4 regions of the Paenibacillus sp. P4_A9 genome follow, and region 4 is predicted to be linked to each of the others. Evidence: riboswitches for the same ligand, from Rfam matches in the RefSeq annotation. Region 4 holds a riboswitch; each other region holds the start of a gene.
What was found. Region 4 has a riboswitch for cyclic di-GMP ahead of AC1DVJ_RS07945 (hypothetical protein). Riboswitches for the same ligand answer to the same signal wherever they lie in the genome.
Positions count from the first base shown of each region.

Region 1: linked by a shared signal. The riboswitch ahead of AC1DVJ_RS12755 (diguanylate cyclase domain-containing protein) and the one ahead of AC1DVJ_RS07945 (hypothetical protein) in region 4 are both predicted to bind cyclic di-GMP.
Region 2: linked by a shared signal. The riboswitch ahead of AC1DVJ_RS02545 (OmpL47-type beta-barrel domain-containing protein) and the one ahead of AC1DVJ_RS07945 (hypothetical protein) in region 4 are both predicted to bind cyclic di-GMP.
Region 3: linked by a shared signal. The riboswitch ahead of AC1DVJ_RS17370 (PilZ domain-containing protein) and the one ahead of AC1DVJ_RS07945 (hypothetical protein) in region 4 are both predicted to bind cyclic di-GMP.

Region 1 covers NZ_JBFUHL010000014.1:84,406-90,494, forward strand. The annotation lists gene AC1DVJ_RS12745 (carbohydrate ABC transporter permease) at 1-517, opposite strand, end outside; gene AC1DVJ_RS12750 (carbohydrate ABC transporter permease) at 517-1,398, opposite strand; cyclic di-GMP riboswitch class I at 1,666-1,757, shown strand; gene AC1DVJ_RS12755 (diguanylate cyclase domain-containing protein) at 1,829-2,866, shown strand; gene AC1DVJ_RS12760 (FadR/GntR family transcriptional regulator) at 3,218-3,925, opposite strand; gene AC1DVJ_RS12765 (LutC/YkgG family protein) at 3,939-4,679, opposite strand; gene AC1DVJ_RS12770 (LutB/LldF family L-lactate oxidation iron-sulfur protein) at 4,672-6,089, opposite strand, start outside.
Region 2 covers NZ_JBFUHL010000002.1:42,764-48,852, forward strand. The annotation lists gene AC1DVJ_RS02520 (S1C family serine protease) at 69-1,298, shown strand; gene AC1DVJ_RS02525 (CxxH/CxxC protein) at 1,389-1,556, shown strand; gene rlmH (23S rRNA (pseudouridine(1915)-N(3))-methyltransferase RlmH) at 1,772-2,251, shown strand; gene AC1DVJ_RS02535 (DUF2752 domain-containing protein) at 3,321-3,746, opposite strand; gene AC1DVJ_RS02540 (DUF4234 domain-containing protein) at 3,709-4,047, opposite strand; cyclic di-GMP riboswitch class I at 4,395-4,481, shown strand; gene AC1DVJ_RS02545 (OmpL47-type beta-barrel domain-containing protein) at 4,575-6,089, shown strand, end outside.
Region 3 covers NZ_JBFUHL010000026.1:57,655-63,743, reverse strand. The annotation lists gene AC1DVJ_RS17395 (sigma-70 family RNA polymerase sigma factor) at 1-142, opposite strand, end outside; gene AC1DVJ_RS17390 (MFS transporter) at 267-1,472, opposite strand; tRNA gene AC1DVJ_RS17385 (tRNA-Arg) at 1,576-1,649, opposite strand; gene AC1DVJ_RS17380 (DUF1648 domain-containing protein) at 1,808-2,305, shown strand; gene tadA (tRNA adenosine(34) deaminase TadA) at 2,314-2,751, opposite strand; cyclic di-GMP riboswitch class I at 3,026-3,112, shown strand; gene AC1DVJ_RS17370 (PilZ domain-containing protein) at 3,232-3,966, shown strand; gene ychF (redox-regulated ATPase YchF) at 4,045-5,145, shown strand; gene prfA (peptide chain release factor 1) at 5,179-6,089, shown strand, end outside.
Region 4 covers NZ_JBFUHL010000006.1:155,085-161,173, reverse strand. The annotation lists gene AC1DVJ_RS07955 (Ger(x)C family spore germination protein) at 1-934, shown strand, start outside; gene gloA2 (SMU1112c/YaeR family gloxylase I-like metalloprotein) at 1,139-1,534, opposite strand; gene AC1DVJ_RS07945 (hypothetical protein) at 1,654-1,959, opposite strand; cyclic di-GMP riboswitch class I at 2,078-2,171, opposite strand; gene AC1DVJ_RS07940 (MDR family MFS transporter) at 2,291-3,514, opposite strand; gene AC1DVJ_RS07935 (TIGR01777 family oxidoreductase) at 3,707-4,597, shown strand; gene AC1DVJ_RS07930 (glutathione peroxidase) at 4,668-5,162, shown strand; gene AC1DVJ_RS07925 (YuzB family protein) at 5,215-5,436, opposite strand; gene AC1DVJ_RS07920 (iron-sulfur cluster assembly accessory protein) at 5,436-5,738, opposite strand; gene AC1DVJ_RS07915 (winged helix-turn-helix transcriptional regulator) at 5,953-6,089, shown strand, end outside.

The DNA of each region.
Region 1 (6,089 bases), on a different contig from region 4:
TGAAAATTTGCATCAAATCGGTTCCCGCATAAATAATGAGCGGGGCAAAGAGTGTGTTATAGACGCCCAATGACTTAATGGTTTGAAAACGAGCCACTTCCGTCGTATAGGTAGGCACAACAGACGCTACGATAAATAACAGGAATATCGTTTTCTTGAAACGGAAATTGAACCGATTGAGAACGAAAGCTGTCATCGCCCCCAGGATGGCATTGATAACCACACTTGAGACGGTGATGCTGATGGAATTCAGAAATCCGACGAGCATATTCGTCATCTCGAAGACAACCTTGAAATTTTGGAATGACCAGCTGTTCGGAAGGGAGAATGGCGAACCTGAGGCCAGCTCCGGCGCTGATTTGAAGGCTGCGAAAACAACGACAAGCAGGGGTATGAAGATACTCAGCGTGATCCCGGATAACATGACGTAATACAAGATTTTGCCGAGGTTAGCGAAAAAAACGGCTTTTTCCAGCTTTTGCGATTTGGTTGCGATTTGTAGGTGGGACTTGCTCATTATTCTTTTTCTCCCTTCTCACGGATCAATAAGTTTTGAATGAACGTAAACACAATAATCATCACCATTAACATAATGGCCATCGCGGAAGCCAAGCCGTAGCTATTGAATTTGAACGCGGTATTGATGGTGAAAATCGTAAACGTACTGCTTGCATTTCCCGGTCCTCCTTGTGTAACGAGAAACGGAATATCGAATACCTGGAGTGCGCCGCGAATATTTAGGAACAAAATAATTTCAATGACGCGTCGAATCCCCGGCAGCACGATAAAGCGAATTTGCTGCATTTTGTTCGCCCCGTCAATGGTCGCAGCCTCGTAAAGATCGTTTGGAATCGACTGTACCCCTGCCAGAAATAAAATGATATGAAAGCCTGCAAACCGCCATAGCGAAATGGCGACAAGTGAATAATTAACAATGTTAACGTCACTGAGCCAGTTATGAATCCAGCCCTCCAAACCTACGGCAGTCAACAGCTCATTCACGGGACCGTTCACGGGGTTATACAAATAACTAAAAATATAAGCCACAGCTACACCATTAATAATGTAGGGCAGCAAAACAATTGAGCGAAAAAATTCGCTCGCCCGCATTTTCGCATTCAACATGACAGCAAGTAAAATCTCAAACGGAATAAGCGCGGCGTGGATAATAAAATAAAGCCAGTTATTCGAAAGCGATTGCCAGACTTGCGACATTTTGAACGCTTTCAAGTAATTATCCCATCCTACAAAATGTAAGTCTCTGCTGATCCCATTCCAATCGGTCATACTGTATTGAAACAGTTTCACTGTAGGATAAATCAAAAATAACAGTAGCAATCCTATCGGCAATGCCAGAAAAGAAAAAATAAGTACTCTCTTTTGCATGATGTTATTCATGTATCTCCCTCATTCCATCCTAATTTAAAGCTAATTCTAGAGAGATTGGACACGCTTTCACATGATAATTTTTGTGCTTTCGATTGATAATTTTTGTGTACATACAGCAAAAACCGACTTAGCCACTTTTCCACAGTGACTAAGTCGGTTTTTTTAGCTATATTCCAGAAAAATGCACCCTTTTCAAAATATTTTTGACGTTCGACAGTAGACAACATTTATTGCTATATACAGGTGAATTTCACCTACACTATAATAATAAAACAGCAATGAAAAGGGCAAATCATTGGAAACAATGAGACGCAAAGCCATGGCCTAACGCATTCCGAATGGGATGCTATGGTTGACAGGTTGCCGGATATGAAGGGGATGATCCTTTATTCGGGATGATCCTTTTTTTATTTCGTGAAAATCGTAGGAGGGCTCTCTTTTGCCAATTGCAAGTATCTCCGTTCTTATAGCCGTTTGCGGTGCACTGGTCGGTCTTCTAGTAGGTCTTCTTGTCGCATTCCGAACGAGAGCCATCCGTTCGAGGTTCCTTATTGGGGCTTCCATTTATGAATCAGCCATCGATTGTATTCTCATGTTTACATCTAAGGGCAAGATTATTGAATTTAATCCTGCAGCAGAAGCCATATTCGGATACAAGCGTGAAGAGGCGCTTAAACGTACTTTATTCAATTTCCTATTTCCGATCGATCAGGATGGACAAGCTGCTGCTAGTTTATATCAACTGCTGCATCAGAAGTCTGATTCCATCGTGGGCAAACGCATCGAAATTACGGCTTACCGGGCAGACCGCAGCACATTTCCGGCCGAAATTATCATAACGGATATGGTTTATGGGAGAAATAAGATGTATACAGCCAGCCTGCGTGACTTATCCGAAATCAGGAAATCCGAAGAACAAATGCATCAATTAGCGTACTTTGATCATTTAACAGGATTGCCTAATCGCAATCAATTTAATGAGCTTTTTGAGCGTGCTCTATCTCGTGCTCAACATAACAATGAGACCCTAGGCGTTATGTTTCTGGATGTTTATCGGTTCAAATGGATTAATGACTCCTTCGGTCATTTGATTGGGGATCACGCGCTTCAAAGATTTGCTGCTTTACTTGCTAATTGTTTACCCTTGCATGGATCCGTCTCCCGATTGAGCGGGGATGAATTTGTCATCTTACTTCCCCAAGGGGATCAACACTCGATGATGGAGCAAGCCCAGAACATCATCGCCTTGCTGGAGATTCCTTTTCATATGGAAATTGGCGACATTTATGTGTCTACGAATATTGGGATTTCCATGTATCCCTTCGATGGAGATACGCAGCAGCTTTTGCTTAATCATGCAGACCAAGCCATGTATGCAGCTAAAGAGCAGGGGCGAAACAATTACCAATTTTTCCAACCAGGTATGCAAATGAAATGTTCCCAGAGAATTGTTTTTGAACAATATTTGCAAGGTTAGCTGAACCCTGCCTTCGGAAAAGTCGATTAATCCGAGCACTGGACGCCATTGTAGTTCATGTCTACCGAAACGAAGTGCAACGGAAATCCTCGGAAATCGGACCACCAGGACCTCTGTGTACCGTTTAGCCCCAGAACTAGCCGAGCTTGGTAAAATTGCGCACCCACGGTACCCATCACGCCTTCTATCGAGTTAGTCGATTTTTTCGACTAATTCCATTCGCAGGGCCACTTCTCTACGCTTTCCTCTATGAACTAACGCGTCCACGGAGGAATTTAGCCGACTTATTAAGCCAAACAAGAAAAGGCCTTCCCCTCACCTCAATGAGATGTGGGAAGCCCCTCTGGGTATTCATATATATTTGATCAAAATACTCTCTACATGCTCCAAATGCTCACGCATCGCCTCAGAAGCCAGCACCGGATCTCCGCTTAGGATCGCTTCATAAATGACCTTATGTTCCTTCAAAAGCTGGACAGCCACTTCCTGATTCGCATATAGCTCCGCACGGCGGATGTCGCGAATCATCATTTCCATCGCATTGCGGATCGAGTCACATGTCTGCACCATAATCGCGTTATGTGTCGCTTGCACGAGCAGCTCATGGAAGGCAAGATCGGTTCGTTCACCCTCAGCGTCGTCGCCTACGGAGTTCTCCATGTCTTGCATGATGAGCTGAAGCTGCGCTAAGTCCTCAGCCGTTCGTTTTCGCGCAGCAATGGATGCGATTGAGATTTCTAGAGATTGTCTCACTTCCATGAGCTCGAGGAGCGTCGTGCGATTCATGCGAAGAGACGTCCACTCCGGTAGGGAAACCTCGGCAGGTGCTTGCCGAATGACGCGACATGCGCCGCCTTGCCGGATCTCTATGAGACCCATCGCCTTCAAGGCGCTGAGTGCTTCCCTCATTGTGGAACGCCCGACGCCGAAGCGTTCGGACAACTCCTTCGTCGAAGGAAGCTTATCCCCCATCTTCAATTGTCCCTGCACGATCATCTCTTTGATCTGTTGGGCGATCTCGTCATAGTGATTCTGTTTCTGCAGCTTCATAACTTCCATATGAGTACCTCTTCTATCCGATAAGTAGCACGTGCACAATCCCTGGACCATGAACACCGATCGTCAAATCGTTCTCAATGTCCGCCGAACGGCTCGGACCGGATATGAAATGGATGCCGGCAGGCAGGTCTTTCCTTGCTATCTGATCGAGTGGGGCGAGTATTTCGCCTAGTCTCGTTCGCAATCGTTCAATCGGCAGCAGGACGATCAAAGCCGTAGGAAGCAGGCTCACCGATCTGCCCTTTTCTTTCGATGATAACACAGTTAGTGATCCCGTGTAAGCCGCCGCATGATCCGCTAGGACAATGCCCAGATCAGCATTCGCTGCGCTGGCCTTCCAGTTCGTATCCTCATCGGTATTCCAAACGGAGAGATCGACTTGTGGCAGCGCATCGGCTAGTTCCAGCGCATGCAGCTCCGCTTGATCCTGGTGGATAACACGCTTCACACTTAACGTGTTGACGAGTTCTTGGATGGTTGCTTTCGCGGCTTCCATCGAAGGTACTCTGACGACGTACCCGCCTGCGGCATGGAAGTTCGTCGTGAAGTTCTCTATGCGCTCCTCAGGTGACCAGTTAAAAGATTTCCAGCTATCCGAAGCCCCTTGGAAAGGATGCGCAGGCTTCTCGATTACCCGTGCACGCCCTAACTTCTGGGCGATGCCTTCGATGAAACGTTCCTGCTCAGCTAGGGATTGCTGATCCAGCTCATTTAACTTCTCCTGCCATTCTGGCGTAATGTCTCGTTTAGCCATGATGATGTCCTCCCTTTTTGCCCCGTGCTGCCAATGCCTCAGCCATTCTTGCTTGGATTGCAGGATCGGCCTCCGTTAGTCCATGGCGAATTTCTTGCTCGAGTGTTTTCCAGCCGTCACGGAAAGATGCCTTCGGCAGGCTTGGCGTCACACGATACGAATTCCACCCCTTGAGCGGCCCTACTTTCAGTCGGATGCCACCGTCACGAACGACTAGCTTTTGGCCGATTCTACCCAGTTTGAGCACGGCGTTAAAACGCTTCGAGTTCCCCATCACCGCAGCAAAGCCCTTCATACCCGCTGCCTCGATCTTGTCGCCGTGACCTGCTTCGACCTTGCGTCTGCGCAGTGAGACGAGCATGTCGTGAAGCGGAATCTTCACCGGGCAGGCCTCATAGCAGGCTCCGCAAAGGCTTGAAGCGTTGGCGATGTCGTCCCATTCCGCCACGTTTTTCTTGAGCGCCGGCGTGAGCACCGCGCCGATCGGGCCGCTGTACGTGCCGCCGTAAGCATGGCCGCCAATATGGCGGTAAACCGGGCAAGCGTTCAGACATGCGCCGCAACGGATGCAGTTAAGCAGCTCTTGAAACTCAGGATCGCCGAGTTGCTGCGAGCGACCGTTGTCTACAATGATGATATGCATCTCTTCCGGACCATCCGCATCTACGTCTCTGCGCGGGCCCGTGATACCGGACATGTACACGGTTAGCTTTTGCCCTGTTGCCGAACGTGGGAGCAAGGTCGCCATGACCTCGAGGTCCGCCCACGTAGGAATAATGCGCTCCATCCCCATAAGCGTGATTTGCGTCTTGGGCACCGTTGTGACCATGCGGGCGTTGCCTTCATTTTCGAACAGGACCATCGATCCGCTCTCCGCAATGGCAAAATTACAGCCCGTCATCCCAATATCTGCTTCCAAGAATTTCTCTCTTAATTTCTTACGAACATAACCCGCCAGAATCGTCGTATCCGGAGCCAACGTCTCCCCAGCATCCTTCGACAGCAGCTCGGCGATTTGATATCTATTTTTATGAATAGCAGGAATGATGATGTGGGATGGCGTTTCATCCGCTAGCTGAATGATGTACTCGCCTAGATCCGTTTCAATCGCTTCAACGTTAATGGAGGCCAGCGCCTTATTCAAATGCAGCTCCTCGGTCACCATCGACTTAGATTTGACGACGGTTTTTGCTTCCTTCGCGGCTGCAATCTGGAGTGAAATCTGTACAGCTTCAACATCCGTATCGGCAAAATGCACATGAACCCCATTCGCTCTCGCATTGTTCGCAAACGTCGTTAAGTAATAATCCAAATGCGCGATCGTATGCAGCCGAATCTGTCTGCCGCGCTCACGCCAGTCGTCCCAGTTCCCGTGATCTGCTGCTGCCTTAAGCTTACCGCCGCGCAGTC
Region 2 (6,089 bases), on a different contig from region 4:
CGTATCCATGGATTGAAATAAAGCAAGGCGAGTGAGCTTCAAACCCTGTCAGCGAGGAGGAACCCGAAATGAGTTTGTTTGATGATGATTTTTATTCGACCAAAAGATCCAGAAGGCGCGAGCCGGTCTGGCGTCCCAAAGGGACAGGGAATTTCACAAGTTTCACGAGCTTTGCTGGTCGAAAACGGTATGTCGCCCTCATCGCAGGGTTCGTCGGGGCATTAGGCATGCTCATCGTGGTAGGGATTGTTCATGCAATTGGAGGCAGTGCTTCGTCAGCCAAAGATCTTGCGATTCCTGTGGTGGCCAAGGCTGATGTACATCCAATGAATAGCAATGACTCGGTTGTTGCAGCAACGGACAGAATAAAACCAGCTGTGGTCAGTGTCATCTCCTCGAAGAAGGACGAAGCCGGCCAAGAAACAGGCATTGGCATTGGATCTGGCGTCATGTTCGCACGGAGCGGGGATAAAGTTCGCATTGTGACGAATAGTCATGTCGTGGAGAACGGGAATCAGTTCGAAATCGTGAACTTCGAAGGCGAGCATCGCAAGGCTACGTTGGTTGGTCGGGATCGGATTACCGATTTGGCTGTGCTGGAGGCGGATGGTAAAGATGTTAAAGTACTTGCCGAGTTCGGAGACTCCGACAAGCTGCGAGCGGGTGAAATGGCGATTGCCGTGGGTAATCCGCTGGGTCTTGGCTTCTCACCAACGGTGACGCAAGGCATCGTTTCTTCGCCGAAGCGGACGATACCTGTCGCGCTTTCACGCGAAGGCACCGATTATGACTGGGAAATGGACGTCATCCAAACGGATGCCGCGATTAACCAAGGCAACAGCGGGGGACCGTTGGTTAATATTGAGGGCAAAGTGATCGGCATCAATTCGATGAAGATCTCGGATACAGGCGTTGAAGGTTTGGGCTTTGCGATTCCCATTAATAGTGTGACACCGATTATTGATAGTCTGATCAAAGACCATAAGGTGAAACGGCCATTGATTGGTGTGTCGACGCAGGAGCTGCAAGCTTTTAAAGGGACGGATGTATTAAAGCTACCTGCAGATGTCAAAACTGGAGTTATCGTCTTCGACGTCTCAGGACCTGCGAAGGAAGCGGGGCTGAAGGCGCAGGATGTTATTGTACAGCTAGATGATCGCAAAATTGATAGCACGATTGGGTTGAGAAAATACCTTTACAATGAAAAGAAGATCGGCGATAAGATCAATGTGGTGTACTATCGCGGCGGGAAGAAGCTGACGACGGTGATTACGCTGGTTGAGGCGACGGATAAGTAGTTGTGGGGCAAGAGCTAAGGCAAAGATAAAAAAGAAGATCAAGTGAAAGAAAAGAAATCTACAGAACCGTTGCGGATGAGAGGTACTAACATGCATGTCGTTTGTAAAGATCATGTGGAAATAGCCATAGATGAATTTGTTGATGAGTATGAGGAAGCACCAGACGTTGTGGATTTGCAGAAAACCCACTTCGCCCACTGGGCACCGCCTGAGCATTGCGAGCATTGCCAGTCATTATCACGTTTTCTAATCGTTTGAGGGGGGCCTGAGGGCCTCTTTTTTCTTTGTCTTGGAGGGGAAATAGAAAATACAACAAGGATAGAGATTTACTAATGAAAACGAACATGGATAGAGATTACTAATGAAAGCAACATGGATAAAGAAAAAGAGAGTGACTAAGGAGTCAGTTTGGTGAGCTCAAGCAACGAATGGTATGATGGAGAGAATGATTTAGAGAAGAAAAGGGGCACGTCATGCACATACAGATACTGACTGTTGGGAAATTAAAGGAGCGCTATCTCGTGGACGGGATTGCGGAGTACGTGAAGCGTCTTGGCCCGTATGCCAAGATGCAGATGATCGAGGTGCCGGATGAGAAGGCACCTGAGAACATGAGCCCTGCTGAGGAGCAGCAGGTGCGGGTGAAAGAGGGCGAGCGGCTGCTAGCCAAGCTCGGCGCGGATGTGTATGTCGTGGCGCTGGCCATCGACGGGGAGATGTGGACGAGCGAGCAGCTGGCAGGCTCGCTCGATAAGTTGGCCACCTACGGGCGGAGCCAGGTGGCCTTCGTTATTGGGGGCTCGCTGGGGCTGTCCAGCGAGCTGCTGCGCCGTGCGGATATGCGGCTGTCTTTTGGCCGCATGACGCTGCCGCACCAGCTGATGCGGCTGGTGCTGGTGGAGCAGATTTATCGCGCGATGCGGATAAATCGGGGGGAACCGTACCACAAGTGACGCAAATTATAGTTAATGATTTAGTACGAAACACATAGCAAAATCCCAAATATAAAAGCACCAAATAATGGTCTGCATCATATAGTTTTTGATAGTGTTTTACAAGATTATCCTATTGGTGATAGAGTTTCAATACGGTGGGTTATTTTGGTAAAGACTCTGAAAGGAGTGGCTACATATGCAATGCAACTATGCAATATTTTGTGATGATGTTAATTACAATTCCACAACTAGAAAAATATCAGTAGAATGGCTTTTTTCTAGACTATATTTGGATGAACCCGGAACTTTGCGCAATTGGATGCTTTTTTATGGGTTGCATTTGCAGACTGGCTAATCGCAATTTTTCCCGGGGTCCACAATAAAAGCGCTAAGCGTTGGGATACATCATGGTCGAGATTTGCACAAGCCGCAGTTTCTATAATCCTAGCCTTCGGACTCTCACAAGTCCAATAAAGTGCTATAGAAACAGGCGCAAGCGGTGTAAATGGATGGTTTGTTAAGCATATATTTGGATGGGCAATGGGAGTAATGCTATCGATATATGCGACTAGAATGTTTTTTGGTTTTTTTAAATTGGTCTATCGAGAGAGAGCACCTAAAGTTTGGGGGAAAATGGTCGAGATGTTACCCAAGAAAGCTCAGCCTATTTTCAAAAACTTTCTTGATTCATAGATTTAAACTGATCAAACTAAGGCATCCGACGAGGGTGCCTTTTTATTTGCCGTTAGGGACAACTCAGGGAACCTTACCAAATGCAATGCGAAATTCTATAACTGTATTACTTACCTTTTTCCAAGTGTGTTACAGAAATTTAGTCTTACAAATATTTAAATAAAAACAAGTTACAATAAAGAATCCACTCCAATGTTACGATGTTAGGAGTGGATTTGTCTGTTTGCTTGCTCCACAAGCTAAGCTTCGAATTCGTTTACAATTCTTCATGCTGTTCTTAAAAATTCGCGGTTACAATGATAAGGTGAACCGTATCACAAATAGTGGAAAAGAGAAGGGTCGAAATGGTAGTTTGTAGAGAAGTACTTTACTGATTAGCATAAAATGGGTCATATCAATCGTTTGTTGGAGCTAACCAATTAAATGCCGGGATATTCCTCAAAATTCCAAACGTAGCGGTCAAGATTAACATTACGGTCATCATTAGATTGCTTGTACGCCGCATCTGTTTCTTATTTGCCAGTGCGTAAGTAATATATAAAGGGAGAATGAACAACAACAAGGTATTATACCTATAAGCCTGAAGGAAATCTAATTGCAACAAGGAAAAAGCAGCCCTCGTTATTCCGCATCCGGGACAATAGAACCCTGTCAACTCGTGAAATACACAAGGAACTCCAATTTTCATTACCGGTAACCATACTTCTAGATACAATAACCCACCAACGAAAAGCGAGGAACCCCAAACAAGTTTGGTGTTCCTCTTTGGATTCACCTTAAACTTATGCAAGTTTATTGATATCCGATTGCACCAATGCATGGGTCACGATCCCCAATCCGACGATTGTAAGTATGAGGTAAAGGGTGGAATTATCGGATACGAGCGCACCGCGTTGACGTTGTGCTTCTGCAACTTGCTTACCGATCTGATAAGACCAGACGAAACTCCAAATACCACAAGTAACCAATGTCAGGAGGAAATGTTTTCCCCCTGTAAATGAGGAGTCTCCACTCAATTTACCAGCATCATTTGTCATAACAATGAACCAATAGATACCGTAGATACCGCATGTGATAAGTGATAGAACGATTGCTAAGCCAACACTTCTTTGTTGAATCATGATACACCCCTAATGTTTTAGTATTTCCAAGCATTAAATTCATGCCATGAAATCGAAATTGATATATAACATCAACATTAAATGGCAAAAACCGACAACAATAGTATTATATGAAAATATGAATACAAAAACCATAAGTATTTTCGCTTTAGTAATGATATGGTGAACCGAAATAGTTCACGCAGTAGGGGGCTCCCTTATGGCTTTATGGATAGCCGTTTTCTATTTTGATACGAATGATTTGTGCGAGAAAATATCCCGACATTTTGTGATAAATTTCACGAAAAAAATTCTTTGATTGACAACTAAGGACTATAATTCTATTGTTGATTTAGGTATATTTTACTAAGTGAAAAAGGCAAATCATAAGAAATTGTGAGACGCAAAGCCCAGGGCCTAAATCACCTCCGGTGACATGGTAGTCGGTTGCCACAAGAATATTGACTTTTATCTGAGTCCAATTCTTGTTGGACTCTTTTCGTTTTGGTAAAACAACCAAAAAATAATAGTTTAGGGAGTGAAATGTGATGAAGCATTGGTTGTTGCGATTACTGATTTTAAGTATTTTTACTTTGCAAGCAGTAATTTTATCGGATGGAAAGGCAACTGCTTCAGAGTCGAATTTTGGCCAAAAGCCAATCTTGTCAGGAGGTCTATATCATTCTTATGCGGTAAAAGAGGATGGGACGATCCGGGCATGGGGCTATAATAATGTGGGACAGTTGGGTGACGGAACGGTTACCAAGAGAAAGGTCATTGGACCGGTCAAGAACATAACAAATGCTGTGTCTATAGCCTCTGGCAACAACTATGGGGTGGCTCTATTAAGTGATGGAACTTTAATGAGTTGGGGAACGAATACTAGCGGTCAGCTAGGAGACAATTCGGTTACCACACGTAAATTACCTGTAAAGGTGTCTGGTCTGACTAATGTTACTGCCGTGGCAGCCGGTGCAACCCACAACTTGGCTCTCAAATCGGACGGCACTGTGTGGGCGTGGGGCTCTAACAATGTTGGACAATTGGGGGATGGGACTGTAACAGTTAGAAAGACGCCAATCCAAGTGAAGGACCTTTCCTCTGTTATAGCAATCTCAGCGGGGACAAATGCCTCGTATGCAGTTACGGCGGATGGTAGCGTATGGGCGTGGGGTGCGAACAATTACGGACAAATGGGTGATGGCACTACCGTAACAAAGAAAACGCCTGTTAAGGTTCCAAATTTAACGGATGTAAAAGCAATTTCAGCCAGCTATTATACAGTAGTTGCATTAAAAAATGATGGAACCGTATGGGCGTGGGGAAGCAATAAGTACGGCCAAATTGGCGATAACACAGTAGTTACTCGCAAAATCCCTGTTCAAGCGCAAATAACTAATGTTACATCCGTAGGGGTTGGCTATAATCATACCATTGCTTTGTTGAATGACGGTACTGTATGGGCATGGGGTGTAAATAATTACGGTCAACTTGGTGATGGGACTACAACAGCTAGAAAGTTACCGGTTAAAGTGAAAGATTTAGCAGGAATCACTCAAATTTCAGCTGGACGCAATCACAATCTGGCACTGAAAAGTGATGATTCGGTAGCATCCTGGGGCTATAATAACAACGGACAATTAGGTGATGGCAGTGCAACTACTAGGAAACTCTCTGTACTCGTCAGTGGGTTAACGATCAATCTTCCTGATGGACAAGTTGTAGAAGAGCCAGATTCAGGTACAGAAACCCCTCCTTTAGAAGATGAGGCATTATTGGCTGCACAAGATGCAGTGGTTATTTCGGAAGAGGCCGCAAGTGCAGATCTTACAGTTCAAAACAACTTGGAGCAAGCACAGTATGCATACGATGATGCATCACAGCTCGTTGCTGATCTCCCAGATAGTTCGGAAAAATCAGATTTGATGACGCGTCTGGACAGTGTTAAACAAATTCTAGATAGTGCACAAGAATTGATGAATGCAGCAAATGCGGTTATAGCGGCGGAGTTGCTAGCTAATGGTGATCTTAGCACACCAATACTTATTAACGCGGCAACAGGT
Region 3 (6,089 bases), on a different contig from region 4:
GAGAGAAGTAGATGCGGGTCCAAACCTCTTGGGACAAGTCTTCGGCATCCTTCTGATGACGAACAATCGTAAAGATCGTCTGCAAAATATACGGACGATACCTTGTAATCAGCTCACGGAATGCCGCTTCATCGCCTTTCAATATGCGATCAATTAATATGTGCTCCTCAATATGCTTCTCCTCCTCTCCGCATGAATAGACGAAGCTTGCCTACCTTACCCCTGCACGTTGATGAAAAAAGAGCGAATCGCGAGATTCGCTCCTGTTATTGCGCAATCGTAGATTGGTTAGCCGCCAGTGGCTGTTTCCGAACTGAGCTTTGAACGAACAGATAAGAGAGCAGTGCACTGAAGGCACCGAGTACGCCGAGTACAATAAAACCTTGATTGAGCGAGAAATAGTCGCCAATGATGCCCATAAGGACAGGTCCAATGAACATACCGAGTCCATAGATCGCTTGGAAAAAGCCCATCGCCGTCGCCCGCTTATCCGCAGGCATATGCTTGATGCTCATCCCCATGAGCAGAGTGAACGAAAGCCCTCGTCCAAAGCCGGCAAATGCTTGTGTAATCATGAGGAGCCAAAGATGATGCGTGAACGGAATCGTAAAGGTGAATATACCCATGAGTAGAAAGCCCACTACAACCATCCGTTTCTCCCCATAGCGGATCGACCATCGTCGTCCGCCGAACAAGGAGGCAAGCGCTACAGGGACGTTAGCGAATAAAGAGAGCAAGGAGAGCGAGAATTTGTCCGCGCCAAGCTGCGTCGCATACACAGGGGTAAAGCCGAACACCGTAGCGAAGATGAGCACCTGCGACAGAATAGCGAGCAGCGAAACGAATAACAATGTACGATCTGTCGCCACGTCTCCGATCCCGCGCAGGGTGATTTTGGGCGCGTCTTTTTCTACCTTTTCGATAAGGAAAAAGGAACCGACCATGCCCAGTATGCCAAGCACCGCACCTAGAATGAACACAGATTCCCATCCGAGCTTGTCTGCTGCCCATCCCGCACTAAGTATGCCGAGCACCTGACCAAGGGAGTTAAAAAAGGAGATCGTTCCGATCGCCTTCGTAGACTCCTCGTGCTTGTAGTAGCTCGTGAAAAGCACCGTAAAATCAACCCAAGTCGCTGCGGCTGCCCCTGCAAGTGCCCTAAGAATTAAGATCCAAGTAAAATCGTGCGTGAACCATAGGCCGAGTCCGGTAATGGCCGTGAAGAGTAGACCGAAGGTGATGAACAGTCTTCTTTTATGAAATCGATCCGACATAATGCCTACGGGTATGCGTAGCAGCATCTGTGAGATGCCATACATGCCGACAATCCAGCCAGCCAGCTGGTGGCTTCCCCCGAGGAACTCCACGTAAGGCGCCATGATCGGAACGCTAGTGTACATCGACATCCAGAAAAGCATAGTGACCACGCAGAAGAGCGGGATCCGATAGGATGAAATAGAGCGAGTTGTCATCGGAGTGCGGACTCCTTTCGAGTGTGAGTACATAACAAAGAAAGGGATTGCCAACCTGCGTTGAAATCCCTTTTTTAACGTATTTATGTCTAAAAGAACTGTACGCGCCCGATACGATTCGAACGTACGACCTACAGTTTAGGAAACTGTTGCTCTATCCTGCTGAGCTACGGGCGCATAGTATCGTCATTCTAACACGAGATGTTTTGGAGGTGCAACCATTTTAGCCCATTGCATGGAAGAGATTTCATTCGAGCAAGGAATGTAGATTGTGAATAAAGAATAGAATAAGCATTCATCATAATTCATTTAAACCCTATAAAAGAAGGTGCCACTTGGAGAATCGTCCCGTGATTCAACTTCCCAGATCCAAAGCTGAAGCAGTTCTTGATGTTATCTCTCTGTTAGTGATCGTAAGTATGATCGCTTATGTAGCTTACGAATGGCATGCCTTGCCAGAGCGAATTCCGTTGCATTTTAACGGTAAAGGGGATATCGATGGTTGGGGGAATAAGATGAGTTTGATTGCCTTACCACTCATAGGCGTTATCGTCTATTTTGGCTTGACTCTCCTAAGCAAGGTCCCTCATGTATATAATTATCCATCCCAAATTACGACCGAGAATGCCCGTGGACAATACCAGAATGCTCGTTTATTTATGAATAGTTTAAAAGCGTTGATTGTAATTCTGTTTGGCTTTATTGAATGGTCCGTTATCCAAAGTGCTAAAAAGGGCATCGCTGACCTTAACGTATGGATCCTGGGCTTCCTGCTGCTGATGCTGTTTGGCACAATTATTTTCTTCATCGTACGTTCGATCCAATTAAAGTAAGGAAGGCTTTAAGCCTTCCCCCGTAATTTGCGAAAAAACTGTGTCAACATCGTGGAACACTCCTCTTGCAAAACGCCACTAACTACATCGACCCGGTGATTGAACCGGTCCTCCTGCAGCAAGTTCATCAACGTCCCCGCACAGCCTGCCTTCGGATCTACCGTTCCGTAAATCACCTGAGGAATACGTGCTTGAACGATGGCACCTGCGCACATTGGACAAGGCTCCAACGTCACATAGAGCTGGCAGTCCAGAAGACGCCATGCCTGCAAATGCTCACTTGCCTGCTTAATCGCAATCATCTCCGCATGCGCGAGAGGATCTAAGGTTGTTTCGCGTAAATTATAACCGCGGCCAATGATTTGACCTTGATGGACGACGACAGCGCCGATCGGCACCTCACGGATCGCTTCGGCCTTCAATGCCTCGCCGATCGCTTCTCTCATCCAGGGAATATGTTCATCCACAGGGGGACACCTCGCAATAATAGTCTATCCACATGTGTATAAATATCCGAACAAATATTCGTTGTTAACAAGCTGTGGATAACAATGTGGATAACTTGTAAACCTGTGGATATTCATTCCACTACACATTCATACAATAAAAACAGGGCTCATGCAAGGTTTTAGTTGAAAGAAATATCTAAGCTACGTATAATGGTGATAACAGTGGGTCTTTTAGACCATAACGATGAACGTACATAAATTTCAAAGCAGGGTTCGACAATGGCAAACTTGCTGAAAGGCAAGGACGCAAAGCTGAGGGTCTACGGTTCTTAGGAACTATGACAGCCTGGTTACCGAAAATCGATGCTTTATTTGATTGAGGTGATAGGCTGTCCCTTTGTATGGGGCAGTCTATTTTGTGCGGAAAAGCTCTTGGGAATCCATCAGTAATCACTAAAGGGAGAGGTGCTGGTGAGCATGGCCATGAAGCAGGATGCTTTAAAGCGGTATGGGAGTAAAGAAGGATATGATGCGGATGTATTGATCAATTGCCGGGCTGTCGTAGGGAAGGATGATTTCGTATCTACGGGTATTCTGACCTATGCTCAAGGGGACATTATGGAAATTGAACTACCGGAATATGATGTGTTCCAACTTGGTGATAAGGTGAAGATTACGATGTATACCAAATCAGGGCTATTCGTCGTGCATACGACCGTTGTTGCCAGAGAACCAGGTTCGCTCATTGTCATAAATCCACCTGAGAATCGCAGAAGATTCGCGGAGAAGCGGGAATTCCCAAGGGTCAATGTGAGAAGATTCGGTCAGATCCTTGAATTTCAGAATGCCAATCAAAAGGAGCCCCAACAGTTAGAAATCCCTATAGATATTTCAATCAAAAATATTTCGATGAATGGTGTTGGTTTTACGATAGACGACAATGCCATGATTGATAAGATTCTACATAAAAAATGCACACTTTTCGTGCAATTAGAGTTGGGCTTCGATATGCCTTGTCAGTTGGAAATTATAAGGAAAGAAAAGCTAGAGGACAGCTATTATTATGGTGCTAGTTTTGAAAGCGTTCCCGCTGAACAAAGCAATGCGCTGCGCGGTTTTATTTTGCGGAATCAGATCAAAACGTACTTCGTGCAAAAGCGGGATGACGAGTTCAAAATAGCAATGGAAAAAAAGTCTGCGGCGAATCGATAGCTTGCAGGCTTTTTTTTGCCCTCCAAGTACTATATAATAAGAAGGATGATTTTCGAAAATTAAGGAGTTGTAACGACAATGGCTTTGAAAGCAGGTATCGTCGGTCTACCGAACGTAGGAAAATCGACATTGTTTAATGCAATTACACAGGCGGGGGCAGAATCTGCGAATTATCCGTTCTGTACGATCGATCCGAATGTTGGGGTAGTAGAAGTACCAGACGAGAGATTGCAGAAGCTGGTGGAAATCGTTGTGCCTAAGAGTATCGTGCCGACGGCCTTCGAATTCGTTGACATTGCGGGTTTAGTTAAGGGTGCGAGCAAAGGCGAAGGCCTTGGAAATAAATTTCTAGCACACATCCGTGAAGTTGATGCGATTGTGCATGTTGTGCGTTGTTTTGAGGATGATAATATTACTCACGTTTCTGGGAAAGTCGATCCGATTGGTGACATCGAGACGATTAATCTTGAATTGATTTTGGCAGACATTGAGTCGGTTGATAAAAAGATCGAGCGTTCACGCAAAAACCTCAAAGGCGGCGACAAAAAAGTGGTTGCTGAGGTTGAGTGTTTGGAACGTATCAAAGAAGCCTTATATAACGATATGCCAGCACGCAGCTTGGATTTGACGGAAGATGAGCGCCTGCTAGTTCGCGATCTTCATTTGCTAACGATGAAGCCAGTGCTCTACGCGGCAAACGTGAGTGAAGATGAAGTTGCAACAGCGGACGACAATGCATACGTTAAAATTGTGAAGGAATTCGCTGAAAAAGAAAACAACGAAGTCGTTTCCATTAGCGCGAAGGTTGAATCCGAAATCGCTGAGCTGGAAGAAGAAGAAAAAGCAATGTTCCTGGAAGAGTTGGGACTTCAAGAGTCCGGCTTGAATAGATTGATCAAAGCAGCTTATAGAAAGCTAGGCTTGTACACGTATTTCACAGCTGGCGTTCAAGAAGTTAGAGCATGGACGATTCGTAAAGGAACGAAGGCTCCGCAAGCGGCGGGTGTGATTCATACCGATTTCGAACGTGGATTTATTCGTGCAGAAGTAGTTTCTTATGCGGATTTATCAGCTGCAGGATCGATGGCTGGTGCGAAAGAAAAAGGGCAAGTTCGCCTTGAAGGTAAAGAGTACGTGGTGAATGACGGCGACGTTATGCATTTCCGTTTCAATGTTTAATTGTTAACAAAAATAAGAAAGGAGTGATCCCCTATGTTGGATCGACTTCAGTCCATTGTGGACCGCTATGAAAAACTAAGCGAGTTACTGTGTGACCCGGATGTAACGAGTGATACGAAGAAGCTTAGAGAGTATTCCAAAGAGCAATCTGATCTTCAGGAAGCTTACGATGCTTATAATGAGTATAAGAGCGTGAGCGAACAGCTAGCTGAAGCGAAAGTAATGCAGAACGAGAAGCTGGATGATGAGATGCGTGAAATGGTCAAAATGGAGATCGATGAGCTTAGCGAGCAATCCGCTAAACTGGAAGAACATCTCCGCATCCTAATGATGCCGAAAGACCCCAACGATGATAAGAATGTCATCGTGGAAATTCGCGGAGCGGCAGGCGGCGATGAAGCCGCGTTGTTTGCAGGCGATCTCTACCGCATGTATACGCGTTATGCGGATGGTCAAGGATGGAGAACGGAAATTCTCGATGCGTCCGTCAATGATTTGGGCGGATTTAAAGAAATTATTTTCATGATTACGGGTAAAGGTGCTTATAGCAAGCTCAAGTTTGAGAGCGGTGCGCACCGTGTTCAACGTATTCCAGTAACGGAATCCGGTGGACGGATCCACACCTCCACGTCGACGGTTGTTGTTATGCCGGAGGCAGAAGATGTGGAAATCGTGATCCACGATGCGGATATTCGCGTAGACACATTCTGTTCTAGTGGAGCGGGTGGTCAGTCCGTTAATACAACGAAATCCGCTGTGCGTGTAACGCACGTACCAACGGGTATCGTCGCAACTTGTCAGGATGGTAAATCGCAGAACTCCAATAAAGAGTCAGCGCTACGTGTACTTCGTACGCGGATTTCCGATAAATTGCGTGAAGAAGAAGAAGCGAAATATGCTGGCGAGCGTAAAAGTAAAGTAGGAACGGGCGACCGTTCAGAGCG
Region 4 (6,089 bases):
TCAAGGAGGAGGCACCGCGAATAACTTATACCTTGAGTCAAAAGGTGAAAACATCTATGACACAGTGTTTAACACAAACAAGGAAATGCCTGGCACCCTTTCTGTACTGGAGACCAGATTGTTTCTAATAAGCGCCAAATTCGCCAAAGATCAGCCGCTGAACCATCTGAATATTATTGGACAATTTATAGCTAACCCGTTATACGGCCACCTGGCGGTGTATGACGGCGATCTTTCTAAACTGCTGGCTAAGAAAAAATTAGATGGTAAGACCACATCGGAATTTCTAGTAGGCATATTGGATGATGAGAGTAAGAGAGGTAAAGCCCCTTTAACTCCATTATTCCCCTATTTATTCGGGGGAAATGATTTACCTCACGACTTCATTCTCAACCGGTTCGAGCCTTATGAGAACCGGGTTCGTCTTGCAGGTACCTCCTTGTTTAGAGACGGGAAGTATACTGGCGTCAATCTGAATAATGAGGATACCCAGCTAGCCATTCTTTTGGATGGCGCAAAAGGCAAACGCCAGCCGATCATAGGTAACATTGACGGAAAGAATTATACGGTCCTCGTAAAGAAGGCCAATCGGGATTTCCAAATTTTCTATAATAACGACGATCTTAGCGAAATTAAAATCTCGTTAAAACTAGATCTTAAATTAATCAGTGATGGACCTGAAGTAAAGAAACACACGAACGACATGATTACGGAACTGGAGAAGAGAATTACAGATGATCTAACCACGAAGGCATCTAACGTGGTTGCAACCTTGCAGAAGGCCAATTGCGATAACTTGGAGCTTGGGCATGAGGTTGCAGCCTATCATCCGAAGCTGTTTAAAGGCAAGGAGTGGTGGCGGGAGCAGTATCCGAAGATCACAATTACGCCAGAAGTTAAGATTCGAATTCTTAACACAGGCGTATTGGAATAACAACCTAGGCAAACAAAATCCCTCACAAGTACCACTCATCTCTCTGCCGTTCATTCGCAGTCAGACCGTGCGCTTTGAGGGATTTATTGTTTCCAAATGACATAAATCAACAGCGCCCATAAGGGGATAGACAGAAGTACGCTCCAGAGGCACCCTTTGGCCATCGCTAACTTAGGTTCCTCTTCGGTCTTCGGGTTACGTCCATTATTCCACATACTTCACCAACTCTAATGGCAACCCATCAGGATCGGCGAAAAAGGTGTAGAGATTGCCCGTGATTGGATCAATCCTCACCGGCTCAACTGCAATTCCCTTACTTTCAAGTTCTTGTACACTTTGCTCCATGTTTGCAACTACAAAGGCCAAATGGCGTAAGCCCCGCGCTTCAGGCTGATTGACTCGTAAAGGGGGATTCGGAAATGAGAACAATTCGATTTCTTGCTCCGTTTGCCCAATGCGCAAATCCAATTTATACGAGTCTCTTTCGGTGCGATAGGTTTCCTGAATGACCGTGAGTCCAAGTAAATCAACATAAAAATGCTTAGAGCGCTCATAATTAGAACAAATAATCGCAACGTGATGAATCTGCTTTAGCTCCATTTATACTACCTCCCTACAAAGAAAAACCGCAATGCTGGGCTGTTCCCATCCTGCGGCTTGTTCTCTTATTTTATCACATGTGAAAGAAAATCCCGAACAACAAAAAAAGAGCGATTCACCTAGATAGGCTGAACCGCTCTTAATTTGGATGATAAACATTGAAAAAGTCTTGTTAAAAAGCCTTCGATCTGAGCCATCGGTGGCATTTTCACGGAAAGCTTTACTTCACCCTTCCAGTAAAAAATGAGAATACTATTGTTTCTTCCGTGAAACAATTCGACATCCCAACAGGCTTCGTTTAATGCATATTCTTCTCGGTTTATCATGAGCTTCGGTCCATCCGTGGATGGTACCAAACGTGCAACATGGTTACCGCATAACGATGTTGCTTTCTGTTCCTCTTGCAATTTCTCTTCCGATTTCATGCCGCTTGGGCCTCCTTTGTTCAATTTGTTGAATTCGTTTCATTTGTTTCGCTATGACAGAGAAAAACCCCCACTGTATTGAACCGACTAGAGGGGTTCTGAAGTGAATTCCCAATCGTTTGGCGGCTGGCTGGCTGCTTATCCTTCGCAGGAGAAGTAAGGCCCCTGTAGCTTTGCGTCACTGGCTTTCGCCAGTTTTGCCTTTATCGAGATGACTTGCAGAATTTTTTAGATGAAGCTGAAAATAAAAACGATACATCCTATACTCTCAAGGATAAGGGATGGCGATTTGAATTCGAATAGTTCATAGGAACTATTTTTACGAAATTCATCAAAATGTTTGCATTTTCGACGATATTTTTACCGTTTTTTGACGTTTTGTGCCTTTCCAATAGAAAATCGATCCCACCAAGGATAAAATAGCAATCACGAGAAAAAGCGTACTACCACCATAAGATACCAATAAAAAGCCGCCAATCCATGGACCCATAAAATGTCCGATGTTCGTTAGTGTTTGAGCACCGTAGTAGGTTCCACGCATCTGTTCCGGGGCAAGCTTATCAATCAACATGTTCGCGGCAGGATAATTCAGAATTTCACCAAAAGTGAAAATTCCCATCGAAATGATGAGCCATGTGAGCGAGTGCGAGAAGGCAAATCCGATATCGCCTAGTGCGAACATCAAGTTTCCAACAACGATGGCCGTTAAAGGTGAATACTTTTCAGCCCATTTCCCCAGCGGAATCTGCATGGCAATGACGACAATCGCATTTGCGCTCATGAGGATCGCAAACATTTTGACCCCATTAGCAAAATCCCTTTGAAGGTACTGTGATAATGTGACCATAACCTGCGAATATCCGATTGCTCCGATAATACCCCCAATAATGTACAACCGGAAGGTCATATCCTTACGAATGACACCTAATGCCGAACGGAAAGTTACGAGAGATTTCTTCTCACCCTCGATTTTCTTAATACCGAACTTAATGAGAAGTGCGTAAAGCGTCACGCCATAGATTAAATAGATGATACCCGTAAGTAGAAATGGCAAGGCTCCGTTCAATGTCGCAAAGAATGCACCTAACAAAGGGCCTACAGCCACACCGACGTTAATCGCCATGTACCGGAGCGAGAATACCTGTAACCGTTTGGACGGTTCTGTTAAATCCGCCATTAAGGCTTGCGACACAGGCTCATAGAAAGAGCGGCAAAGTCCATTCAGCATATTGAGCAGCATAAATAAGACCGGCAATTTGACAACCCCGAAGCCAAGGAATACGAATCCCCACCCGAATAGAGCCGCTAGCATGATCACGCGTCGTCCAAATCGGTCTGATAACGTGCCGCCAACAAACCCGCCGAATGTGCCAGCTAAAGCACCCATGCCAATTACGATACCAATGAGTCCAGGACTCATATTGGAGTGCTTAGCCAAATAGATAGCGAGGAACGGTAAACTCATGGAAGACGCAGCACGAGCCATGACTGTACCTAAGATAAGCGTATGTACGATAGGATGATAGGATTGAAAAAAATGACGGATACGATTCATATACGATGACTCCTCTCACAGACCAACGAATTACCCTATGGTTAATTAATAGACTCCGAATTCATATTATACATGAAATTGGCGGATTGTGTCGTAATTTCGAACTGGGAACTTTACCTTTTCATATGTGCCTTTCCTCAGATGGTATTTATTGGGTGAAGGTTTTATAATGGCGATATGGAGGTGCTTGAGATGAAAATAGCAATCACAGGCGGCAGCGGGTTTATCGGAAAACGATTAATCTCTTTCTGGTTGGAACAAGGTCATGAACTTATTAATATATCTCGCTCCTCTTCGAAGCAGCTACCAGGGGTCAGAACATTAACATGGGACGAGTTGGAGAGAAATGCTGATCTCCTTGAAGGACTTGATGCCATTGTGAATTTGGCTGGTGAATCCATAAGTCAACGTTGGACTGCCGCGGCTAAGACGCGAATTGTTCAATCCCGCTTGCAGGCAGCGGAGCGTATAGCCAAGCTTGTCGCGACAATGGATCCAAAGCCAAAGGTTGTTGTGAATGCTTCGGGCATGTCGTATTACGGTATCTCCGAGACGGACACCTTTGACGAGAACAGTCCTTTTCGAAATACGGACTTTCTAGCTGATGTCGTCAAGCAATGGGAGGCAGCTGCAGATCTTATCCAAGGTACACGGATCGTGAAGGTTCGAGTTGGACTTGTGTTGGATAATAAAGAAGGTGCATTCCCCAAGATGGCACTCCCGTATAAGCTTGGCGTAGGCGGCACCGTTGGCAGCGGCAGGCAATGGCATTCGTGGATACATATTGATGACATGGTGAGATTGATTGATTTCTGTGTACAAAATGACGCGATAATCGGTCCAGTGAATGCCACGGCTCCAAATCCCGTTACTAATAAAGATTTGGGACGTGCGATTGCGACTGCTATGCGAAGACCGAACCTGTTTCCAGTTCCTGCATTCATGATGAAGCTGATTTTTGGCGAGCTTTCTGTACTGCTTCTGAAAGGTCAAAAGGTGATACCTCGTGTCCTGCAGCAGCATGGATTTGTATGGCGTTTTCCATTACTAGCAGGCGCGCTTAAAGATTTAATTAAAAAATAGCTTTTCATCCTTATTAAAATTGTGTACAATTAAATTGTGCGAAATAATAGTAGCGGAAGGTTGTGCCCCTATGAGCGTTCATCAATTTCAAGTAAAGAACATTCGCGGTGAAGAGAAATCACTTAGCGAATACAAAAATCAGGTCCTGCTCATTGTAAATACCGCGACACAATGCGGATTAGCTCCACAGTTCAAAGGGCTTCAAGAGTTACACGACACCTACAAGGATCAAGGATTTAGTGTCCTAGGCTTCCCCTGCAATCAATTCAGAGATCAGGAGCCTGGCGATAATAAACAGGTTGAACAAGCGTGCCAACTTAATTTCGGCGTTAATTTCCCGTTATTCGCCAAGGTCGATGTGAATGGCGCGGATGCCCATCCGTTGTATCGTTATTTGAAGAGTAAGGCCTCTGGCCTATTCGGTTCAGGCATCAAGTGGAATTTCACCAAATTTCTAGTAGATGGCAATGGGAATGTAATCAAACGTTTCTCCCCAACAACGACGCCGCGCAAAATCGAACGGCAGATTCAGAAACTGTTGGAAAAATCACCCGTTCATTCTTAAGTTCAGCGTAAATGAAAAAGCATCCTGTCCTATTCGGACGGATGCTTTTTATTCATTTCACATATTTCTTCGCTTTTTCAATCGCTTCGTCTTCCGTTGCGCCCGTAATGTATCGGCCATTAATAAAGATAAATGCGAACCGCGAACATGGACCGCAATACGACTTGCACGCAACTTTGACTTCCGTGTCCGGTGCAATGGCACTTATTTTGGCAAGTGCCGATTTCACCTTCATGTGTTTGCATTTATCACAAATGCGTATATCATTCCGCATTAGTGGTCTCCGTGGTTCCCCTTGCTTGGGTTAGTAATCATGAAGCCTTCTTCTGGTGTGTAGAAGTAGTCAATACGAATACCGTCTAGAAGCGGCTCCGTTTGATCTAACAAAACATCAATTCCTTTATCCGTGTTTACCACGACATCATTTGCTGTTTTATCATCAAGACCCAAACCATAGTGAGCATGATCACCATGCTTATGCGTCACTTGTACACGAACCAACAAATTTTTGTTTTCTTCTTTATTAAGCTCCAATTGAAGTACCTTTGCTGCATTACGAGAAATTTTGACTTTCATATGTACACATCTCCTGAAACAATAAATTTTAATTCTATTGTAAAGAATCTACGGCACGAAATCAACCTTGTCCTATTCTGCCCTTCTATTGCCAAATTCCATAAGGAACTTTAAAATACATAGTAGTATGACTAATCATCCCTAATTACATAATGTTAACTTACTAACCTATAAGTAAGTAACCTACCCGACTTTGATGAAAGGAAGCGATCTCATGTCAACGCTTGAAAATGAAAAAGTCGCTCCACTCAGCAACTATGTTCCCAAAACACCCAAAGAAATCGAATGTTCAGTCGAACGAACACTGGAAGTCATTGGCGGTAAATGGGCATTTCTTGTACTTCGTGAATT